Linked DNA regions of Actinoalloteichus hymeniacidonis. The main gene of each other region encodes a partner of the protein of the gene in region 2 in a complex. Links are inferred from orthologs where the notes say so. Each region holds a gene or a part of one and is shown on either strand. Other genes may lie near its edges.

The links.
Region 1: the proteins of ctaE (region 2) and ctaD are in contact, whole or in part, in a solved structure (PDB 7CUB), measured with the Escherichia coli proteins. The link is inferred for Actinoalloteichus hymeniacidonis from one-to-one orthologs.

What each region holds. Positions count from the first base shown.
Region 1 is NZ_JACHIS010000001.1:4,955,739-4,958,667, reverse strand. It holds ctaD (aa3-type cytochrome oxidase subunit I), read left to right. Parts: upstream 1-537; coding sequence 538-2,322; downstream 2,323-2,929. Other genes in the region: serB (phosphoserine phosphatase SerB), read left to right, coding at 2,479-2,929; BKA25_RS20810 (SAM-dependent methyltransferase), read right to left, coding at 1-11. UniProt on the Escherichia coli protein: Cytochrome bo(3) ubiquinol oxidase is the terminal enzyme in the aerobic respiratory chain of E.coli that predominates when cells are grown at high aeration.
Region 2 is NZ_JACHIS010000001.1:1,197,414-1,204,633, reverse strand. What follows is about bases 2,485-5,231. They hold ctaE (aa3-type cytochrome oxidase subunit III), read right to left. Parts: upstream 4,292-5,231; coding sequence 3,677-4,291; downstream 2,485-3,676. Other genes in these bases: BKA25_RS05465 (hypothetical protein), read left to right, coding at 5,071-5,231; qcrC (cytochrome bc1 complex diheme cytochrome c subunit), read right to left, coding at 2,817-3,626; qcrA (cytochrome bc1 complex Rieske iron-sulfur subunit), read right to left, coding at 2,485-2,820. Also shown: qcrB (cytochrome bc1 complex cytochrome b subunit), read right to left, coding at 14-1,699; more of qcrA, read right to left, coding at 1,696-2,484; more of BKA25_RS05465, read left to right, coding at 5,232-5,484; trpD (anthranilate phosphoribosyltransferase), read left to right, coding at 5,499-6,569; BKA25_RS05455 (cytochrome c oxidase subunit 4), read right to left, coding at 6,845-7,220. UniProt on the Escherichia coli protein: Cytochrome bo(3) ubiquinol terminal oxidase is the component of the aerobic respiratory chain of E.coli that predominates when cells are grown at high aeration.

The DNA.
Region 1 (2,929 bases), 3.8 Mb from region 2 along the record:
AAGGAGGCCATCGAGCTCCTCGATTCACGCTCGAAATCGATTGATCAGCATACCTATCTTGATGGAGCTGCCGACACTCTGTGACAGTGGGTCTAAATCACCCGTTCGTCGGTATTGCGCGGCCATTCAGACCATGTTTAGCGCGGATGTGGTGAAGTGCGTCGTCTGATGTGGGTCGGTGCCGAATACATTGTCTCCGGTTCTCAACCTTGCCTGTCCGCCGCCGTGCGCGCCACCGATCGCAGGCGACCGGCTGGGCGTGGCGGCCGCCGATCCGGCCGCGCGCCTGCATCGATCCTCACCGACGGCGCGCCGATGATCGGCGTCCGTTCGACCGCCTCGGCCGGTCGTGAGGTAGGCGTATGGCGCACCGACGGTGCGCATGGGGTAGGAATGCTCGGCTGATGACTAGGCCGGCTACGGCCCGAGTGCGCCCGGTCGGAAGCCGCAGTTTACGATCCGACACGAGCGTGTGCGGTCCATCCGGTCCGCTGACGCAGGTGAAGATAGGTCTAAGAGGCCAGTGCAGGAGGCACCGTGACGGCCGTCGCTCCCCAGCCGATTGCGACACGCCCGTATCCGGCGCGTAAAGCGCCGAAGGGCTCCTTCCTGCTGAGTGCGATGCGTACTACCGACCACAAGCAGATCGGCATCTTCTATCTCGTCACCGCTTTCGCCTTCTTCATGGTGGGCGGCGCGATGGCGATGCTGATGCGGGCCGAGCTTGCGGTACCGGGTATGCAGTTCCTCTCGTTGGAGCAGTACAACCAGCTGTTCACCATGCACGGCACGATCATGCTGCTGCTGTTCGCCACCCCGATCCTCTTCGGGTTCGCGAACTTCATCCTGCCGCTGCAGATCGGTTCGCCCGACGTGGCGTTCCCCCGACTCAACGCGTTCTCGTACTGGCTGTACCTGTTCGGCGGTCTGATCGTGATCGGCGGGTTCCTGACCCCCGGTGGCGCCGCCGACTTCGGTTGGTTCGCCTACACGCCGCTGTCCAGCGCCATCCACTCGCCCGGCCTCGGTGCCGACCTGTGGATCGCCGGTCTGGTCGTCAGTGGTCTGGGCACCATCCTCGGTGCGGTCAACATGATCACCACGGTGGTCTGTCTGCGCGCACCGGGTATGACGATGTTCCGGATGCCGATCTTCACCTGGAACATCCTGGTCACCAGCCTGCTGATCCTGATGGCCTTCCCGATCCTGACCGCTGCCCTGCTGGGGCTGATGGCCGATCGGCATCTCGGTGCCCACGTGTTCGACCCGGCCAACGGCGGGGTCATCCTGTGGCAGCACCTCTTCTGGTTCTTCGGACACCCCGAGGTCTACATCGTCGCGCTGCCGTTCTTCGGCATCGTCTCCGAGATCTTCCCGGTCTTCAGTCGCAAGCCGCTGTTCGGCTACAAGGGTCTGGTCTTCGCCACGCTGGCGATCGCCGCCCTGTCGGTGACGGTGTGGGCGCACCACATGTACGCCACCGGCGCCGTGCTGCTGCCGTTCTTCGCGATCACCACCTTCCTGATCGCGGTGCCGACCGGTGTGAAGTTCTTCAACTGGATCGGCACGATGTGGCGAGGCCAGCTGACCTTCGAGACTCCCATGCTGTTCAGCATCGGATTCCTGGTCACCTTCCTCTTCGGTGGTCTCTCCGGCGTGCTGCTGGCGTCCCCGCCGATCGACTTCCACGTCACCGACACCTACTTCGTGGTGGCCCACTTCCACTACGTCCTCTACGGCACGATCGTGTTCGCGGTCTTCGCCGGGATCTACTTCTGGTTCCCGAAGATGACCGGCCGGATGATGGACGAGGCGCTGGGCAAGCTGCACTTCTGGCTGACCTTCCTCGGCTTCCACGGTACGTTCCTGGTGCAGCACTGGCTGGGCAACGAGGGCATGATCCGCCGGTACGGCGACTACCTACCGGAAGACGGGTTCACCACGCTGAACATGGTCTCCACGATCGCGGCGTTCGTGCTCGGCGCGTCGACGCTGCCGTTCCTGTGGAACGTGTTCAAGAGCTACCGATACGGCGAGATCGTCACCGTCGACGACCCGTGGGGCTACGGAAACTCGCTGGAGTGGGCGACGAGCTGCCCGCCGCCTCGGCACAACTTCACCGAGCTGCCCAGGATTCGTTCCGAGCGGCCTGCCTTCGAACTGCACTATCCGCATATGGTGGAGCGGATGCGCATCGAGGCGCACACCGGCGGAAAACACGGTTCCAGCGGCGAGCTAGACGGCCCGCCAGCGCCCTCCGAACGGCTGACCCACGCGGTACAGCCCGACGAGGAGAAGACGGACGACCCTCGCGACAGGTGATCCCTTCGTCTCGAGCGGTTCCCCGCTAGTCCTGACAACGAGCCCCGTGGCCAGCCTCCAGCCGGTCACGGGGCTCGTTTTGTTCGGTCATGTGCAGGAAGCCATGGCCATGAGGAGCGGAAAACAGTGACAGCGACAGGATCGACCGCAGTTCTGATGACCGTGACGGGCCTGGACAAGCCAGGGGTCACCTCGGTGCTCTTCGCGGCGTTGACCAGACACGGCGTCGACGTGCTCGACGTCGACCAGGTGGTCATCCGGGGCAGGCTGGTACTCGGCGTCGTGGTGGAGACCACCCACGACCCCGAGGGCCTGCAGGAGTCGGTCGAGCAGGCGATGGCCAGCGTCGGAATGCAGGTCGAGGTCGTCATCGGCGATCAGCAGCCCGACAACGCCCGACAGGTCTCCACCCACGCCCTGGTGGTGCTCGGCAGCCCGCTCAGCGCCAGGGCCTTCACCATGGTCGCGCGCGGACTGGCCGCCCAGAACGTGAACATCGACTCGATCCGCCGGGTCGCCGACTACCCCGTGACCGGCCTGGAACTGCTCGTGTCGGCAGGCCACGCCGACGGCACCGACGCCCGATTGGTCTCGACGATGACCAAGG
Region 2 (7,220 bases):
CCTGCGTGTTCGTTCAGTCCTTCTTGTCGCCCTTGGCGTCGTCCGAGCCCTCGACCGGCTTCGGCTCGGGCTGCGAGGTGGAGTCCTCGTCCGAGTCGAGCAGGTTCCGATTCTCGTGCTCCGCCTTGACGATCGCCGCCGTCTCGTCGGCCGGGTCGGGCGTGAGCAGCGAGCCCCGCACCGGACGGCCCGCCGAGCCGAGCTCGTTCATCCGCTTCGGCACCGCAGCACCCTGGTACTCCAGCGGGATCGCGTGGCCGTGCTCGTCCACGCCGCCGAGCGGCTGGTGGACCTCGATGAACTCGCCGTGCGGCAGCCGCTTGATCACGCCGGTCTCCACGCCGTGCTCCAGCACCTCGCGGTCGGCGCGTTGCAGGCCGATACAGATCCGGTAGGTGATGAAGTAGGCGATCGGGGGCAGCAACAGCACACCCAACCTGCCGAACCAGGTCATCGCGTTCAGCGAGATGTTGAACTGCTCCGCGATGATGTCGTTGGCTCCGGTGATCATCAGGATCATGAAGAACGTCAACGCCATGGCACCGAGGCTGGTCCGCACCGGGACGTCCCTCGGACGCTGCAACAGGTTGTGGTACGCGTCGTCCTTGGTGAACTTCTTCTCGATCCACGGATAGGCACCCGCGATCGTGAAGATCAACCCCATGCCCAGTACCGCTGGGAAGAACGTGGCCGGTACCAGGTAGTTACCCAGATACAGCTCCCAGGACGGCCAGATCCGGGTCATGCCGTCCAGCCAGATCACATACCAGTCGGGCTGCGAGCCCGCGCTGATCTGCGAGGCGTTGTACGGGCCGATGTTCCAGATCGCGTTGATCTGGAAGATGCCGCCCATGATCGCCAGCACACCGGCGACGACGGCGAAGAAGCCACCCGCCTTCAGGGCGAAGACCGGCATGATCCGGACGCCGACGACGTTGTTCTCCTTGCGGCCCACGCCGGGGAACTGGGTGTGCTTCTGGTACCAGACCAGACCGAGGTGCACCGCGATCAGACCCAGGATCAACGCGGGCAGCAACAGGATGTGCAGCGTGTAGAACCTCGGGATGATCTCGGTACCGGGGTACTCCCCGCCGAAGATCGCCCAGTTCGCCCAGGTACCGATCACCGGGATCGACATCGTGATGCCGGAGACGATCCGCAGGCCGGTACCCGAGAGCAGGTCGTCCGGCAGCGAGTAGCCGGTCAGGCCCTCGAAGAAGCCCATGATGAACAGCAGGATGCCGATGACCCAGTTGATCTCACGGGGCTTGCGGAACGCACCGGTGAAGAACACCCGCAGCATGTGGACGACGATCGCCGCCATGAACAGCAGTGCCGCCCAGTGGTGCACCTGGCGGGCGAACAGACCGCCGCGCACCTCGAAGGAGATGTCCAACGCGGACGCGTAGGCCCGGGACATCTCGATGCCCCGCATGTTCTCCAGCGAGCCCTGGTACTCGACGTGCGCCATCGACGGGTCGAAGAACAGCGCCAGGTAGGTGCCGGTGAGCAGCAATACGATGAAGGAGTACAGCGCGATCTCACCGAGCATGAAGGACCAGTGCGTCGGGAAGACCTTGTTGAGCTGCTTGCGGATTCCCCTGGACATGTGGAATCGGTCATCGGTCCAGGTCGCGGCCGCTCCCGCCGCACGCACCCCGAAGCTCTTCGGCTTCGTCGGCGTGGTGATCGAGCTCATGACTTACGCTCCCAGAAGCCAGGGCCCACGGCCTCGATGAAGTCGCTTCGCGCCACCAGGTAGCCCTCTTCGTCGATGTCGATCGGCAGCTGCGGCAACGACCGCGTAGCCGGACCGAAGACAGGCTTGGCGTAGGTGTTCACCACGTCGAACTGCGACTGATGGCACGGGCAGAGCAGGCGCCCCGTCTGCTGCTCGAACAGCGAGGTCGGGCAGCCGAGGTGGGTGCAGATCTTCGAGTAGGCGTAGTAGTCGCCGTAGTTGAAGTCCTCCTGCCCCTTGCGCTTGACCGGCTCCGAACCCGGGCGAAGCCGGATGAGCATCACGGGGTTGTCGGACCGACGCAGCGCGTAGTACAGCGCGTCGTGGTCACCGCGCTCGGACTCGCGGAACGGGAAGACGGTCTCGAAGCCACCGGCCTTGATGTCCTCCGGGCGGACCAGCGAGACCTCGCCGGGGTCGCCGGTGTCCCTGCGCAGGTAGACCTTCTCGTCGCCCTGGTGCATCCAACCGGTGTGCCACAGCGAGTTCGGCGTCTCACCCTCGGCCCATGGGTTCTTGACCAGGCCACCCAGGGCGAAGACGCCGACACCCAGACCGAAGACACCGGCGCCGAAGCCGGCCGAGCGCTTGATCATGGACCGACGAGCGATGCCGCTGCGGTTGCCCGCGTCGGCCAGCAGAGCGGCGGTCGTCTTGTTGTCCACCGCTGCGGAGCCGCCCTCGTGTCGCTGCTGGACGGCCTCCTCCTCGGGGACGAACTTCTTGGCGTAGGCGATGACGCCGATACCGATCGACAGCACCGACAGTCCGAGGCTGGCTCCGATCAGCGGCGTGTACAGCGCGTAGATGAAGTGGTCGTCCGCGAAGGGGCTGCGGTACTCGTTCGGCCAGAACAGGTAGAGGCCGAGGAAGGCCAGGCCCGACAGACCCGCCAGCACGAACCACATCGCCACCTGGCGCTCGGCTCGCTTCTCGGCCCGCGTGCCCTCGACGGGGAACCGGTCCCGGTACTTGACGAGCTCGACGTCGTCCAGCTCGGTACCGAGACGAACGAGTTCGTCCCGGCTCATCTCCGCGAGCTCGGCGTCGCTGGGGACGCCCTTGCCCGGGTCGCTCATTGCTTGGCTCCGATCCAGAGGGAGACGCCGATGAGCGCCGCAATCCCGACCACGAAGACGACGACACCCTCGACGGCGGGACCGAACCCGCCGAGCGCCAGTCCGCCCGGGTTGTTGTTGCCGTCGGTGACGGACTTGACGTAGGCGATGATGTCCTCCTTCTCCGTCGGCGTCAGCTGCCGATCGGAGAACACCGGCATGTTCTGCGGGCCGGTCTGCATCGCGGTGTAGATCTCTTCCTCGCTGACCCCGTCGAGGTTCGGCGCGAACTTGCCGGAGGACAGCGCGCCGCCCCGACCGGTGAAGTTGTGGCAGGACGCGCAGTTGAGCCGGAACAGCTCACCGCCGCGCGCGGGGTTGTCACCCCGCAGGTCGGCGCCGCGTGCCTCGGGAGTCTCCGGCCCGCCGCCGTTGGCCTGGATGTAGGCCCCCAGCGCCTCGATCTCCTCGGAGCTGTACATCGAGGGCTTGCGCAGCGCCTGGGCTTCCTGGCGAACCATCGGCATCCGGCCCGTCGAGACCTGGAAGTGCACGGACGCCTCGCCGACGCCGATCAGGCTCGGTCCTCGGTCCTGGACACCCTCGAGGTTCGAACCATGGCAGCTGATGCAGGCGGTGTTGTAGAGATCCTCGCCCTGCTGAGCCAGTTCGGCCTGTTCTGCGGCCTGCGCAACGTGCGGCTTGGGCATGAAGGCGGTGTAGAGCGCGCCTGCTGCCGCCAGTGCCACACCCAGCGCCAGCACGCCCGAGATCCGCCTGCGGAGCTTGGAGCGGAAGGTGCTCCGCGGCTTTTCAGTGGTGGTCATGTGTGCTGCACAACCCTTGCTGTCGAGTTCCGGCTTCTAGTCGATCGGCGTCAAGGGACCAGGTAGATGACGGCGAAGAGCCCGATCCACACGATGTCGACGAAGTGCCAGTAATAGGACACGACGATCGCCGAGGTCGCCTGGGCGGGCGTGAACTTGCTCATCTTGGTGCGCATGAGCAGGAACACGAACGCGATGAGACCGCCGATGACGTGCAACCCGTGGAACCCGGTCGTCATGTAGAAGACGGTGCCGAATGGCGAGGACGAGATGGTGGTGTCGTGCGCCGTGATCAGCGTGTAGTACTCACCCGCCTGACCGGCGACGAAGATCGTGCCGAGAACCAGGGTGAGGGTGTACCAGCGCCGCAGGCCGAAGACATCGCCTCGTTCCGCAGCGAACACACCGAGCTGGCAGGTCCACGAGGACGCCACGAGGATGATCGTGAAGGGCAGCGCATACCCGAGGTTGAGCTCGGAGGGTTCCGGCGGCCACGTTGGACCGTCGTGCTGCGCCTTCACCGTGAAGAACATCGCGAAGAGTCCAGCGAAGAACATGAGCTCGCTGGACAACCACACGATCGTGCCGACGCTGACCATGTTGGGTCGGTTCAGCGAATGCACCCGCTGGGCGATGGGAGGCGATGCCGTTGTCACGCGACGCATTATTACTTGCGAGAACTCCGGATGTCGTGCCGGGTCCTCCTCCGGCGCGGCGATCAGTGCCAACGCGCGCGCGGGCATGGCGAGAAGAGAGTGGTGAGGACGCTGTCCGATCAGCGAGCACCGTGGTGGCGACGACTGCTTGGCCGAGGTCGTGGAGATCGGGAACCGGAGCTGGATCCGACCGATCCCCGGCTCGTCGTGGTGGTCACGGCCTTCGATCCCGCCGAGGCCGATTCCTCGGCGCTGGCCAGGTCGACGGCGTGGGCGCCCGAGCTGCCCTGCGTACTGCGCCACCATCTGCTGCTGCCCGCCGAGGCCACGGCGGAGGCCGCGCGCATCCTCGCGCAGGAGGACTGGACCCTGCACGCGGTGGCGGATCGGGATCCGGCGCCGACGGATGCCCCGGCGGGGCCGACCGACGCGGAATCCGACGAGCCCGCATCCGATGCAGCCGATCCGGCGGGTTCCGCGAGCGAGGCCATCCCGGATGCGGCCGAGATCACCACCTCGCAGCGGCCGACGCCCGGCGTGACACCCGCCACCACCGGACGACCTCGCGGCTCCGGACGGGCCGAGGCCCCGGACCTGGTCTCCTTCGAGGCGGTGCGGGTCCAACGACTGGATGCGCTGCACTGTGCGCAGGCCCGATCGCGGATGGCGGGCCTCGCCCAGCGGCTGGGCGGTGACGCCCTGGGATGGGATGCCCTTCAGATCGACCAGGGCGGGCGGCTAGCATCTGAAGACTCGAACGACCGACGTCGCCGAAGGGTTCTGCGCAGATGAGCACGAGCATCACGACCATCCTGGTGTTCAGCCACCGCCCTGAGGTCCGTGAGTCGATCATGACCGCGGTCGGACGCAGGCCCGCCGCCGATGTCGGCCGGGTGCGCTACCTCGAGGCCGACGGCATCGCCTCGGTGCTGTCGATCGTCGACGAGGGTCAGGCAGACCTGCTGATCCTGGACGGCGAGGCACAGCCGACCGGTGGGATGGGCATCTCCCGCCAGCTCAAGAACGAGATCGACGACTGCCCACCGATCGTCGTCGCGGTTCGCCGCAAGGACGACCGATGGCTCGCCACCTGGTCGCAGGCCGACGCGGTGCTGGTGCACCCGCTCGACCCGCTGGCCGCCGCAGAGACCGTGGCAGAGGTGCTGCGGTCGATGAGCAGGATTTCCGTCTCGAACGGCTGAAAAGGATTCCCGGCATGCCCGAGCACGCTGGACAGACTCCGTACACCTGGGCTTCGCTGCTGACGCAGCTGGTCACCGGGCAGGATCTCAGCATCGAGGCCGCCACCTGGGCGATGGACCAGGTGATGACCGGGCAGGCGACCGCAGCCCAGATCGCCGGTTTCGCCGTGGGACTGCGGTCCAAGGGCGAGACGCCCGACGAGATCCGTGGCATGGCCGAGGTGATGCTGGCTCGCGCCCATCGGATCGACCTCGACATCGATGCGATCGACATCGTCGGCACCGGTGGCGACCGTGCCAACACCGTGAACATCTCCACGATGACGACCATCGTCGTCGCAGCAGCAGGCGTGCCGGTGATCAAGCACGGCAACCGCGCCTCCTCGTCGAGCTGCGGCACCGCCGACGTGCTGGAGGCGCTCGGCGTCGTCATCGATCTGCCGCCGGAGGGCGTGCGGACCTGCATCGAGGACCTGGGCATCGGGTTCTGCTTCGCGCCGGTCTTCCACCCGGCGTGGCGGGTCACGGCGGGTCCTCGTCGGGAGATCGGCATCCGCACCGCCTACAACCTGCTCGGTCCGTTGACCAATCCCGGCCGCCCGCACGCGGGCCTGATCGGTTGTGCCGACCAGCGGATGGCTCCGGTGCTGGCCGAGGTCTTCGCCGACCGTGGACAGTCGGTGCTGGTGGTTCGCGGCGACGACGGACTCGACGAGCTGACCACCACGACGACCTCCACCGCCTGGGTGGTGCACGACGGGACGGTCCGGCAGGTCGTCATCGACCCCGCAGCGTTGGGACTGGCGCCCGCGACCGCCGAGGATCTGCGGGGCGGCGACGTCAACCAGAACATGGCGGTCGTGCAGGAGCTGGTGGCGGGCAAGCCCGGCCCGGTCCGGGATGCCGTACTGCTCAACGCCGCAGGCGCACTGGCCGCGCACGATGGTTTCCCCGGTGATCTGACCGAGACGCTGCGGGCCGGCCTGGATCGCGCCGCCGAGGTCATCGACTCCGGCGCGGCAGCGGAGCTGCTGGGCCGCTGGGTGACCCGTTCGACGGAGATCCGCGAACAACTCACGTCCTGACGATCGAGGCCTGCGGGCGGGAACCGACTTCCGGTGTTGTCCCAGGCCTCGATGCGTTCCAGCTCGCCAGCGGCGATCCCAGGCCCGGTAACCGCGCTTCGAGTGTTGTCTCGTCAACGGAATCTCGGTCGCTCCGACCCGCGGCTGCGGGCGCCTATCCCGCTCCGGTTCGACAGCCAAGCCGTCCTCGATCGGAACATCTGCCTATAGACGACCATGAGCCCGTCCCCAGTGGGGACGGGCTCATGGTGAGATCGCGTGGTCGAGCTGGTCGATCAGTGTCCGGCGGGAGCGCGGTGGTACTCGAACAGCAGCCCGCCGATCGTGATCAGCAGGACGGCGCCTGCGGCGATCAGCATCCAGATGTGGAACATCGCCAGTGCCAGACCGGCCAGCGCGCAGCTCGCCGCCAGCCCGAAGGGCCAGTAGCTGCCCGGGCTGAAGAAGCCGAGCTCGCCCGCGCCGTCGCTGATCTCGGCCTCCGGGTCGTCCTCGGGACGAGCCTTCATCCGCCGGGACACGAACCGGAAGTAGGTGCCCACCAGTAGGGCGAGCCCACCGGTCAGGGCGAGTGCGACCGTACCGACCGGCTCGCCCGCCCAGAATCCGTAGATGACCGCGACGATGAAGGCGAACAGCGCCGTGCCTTCG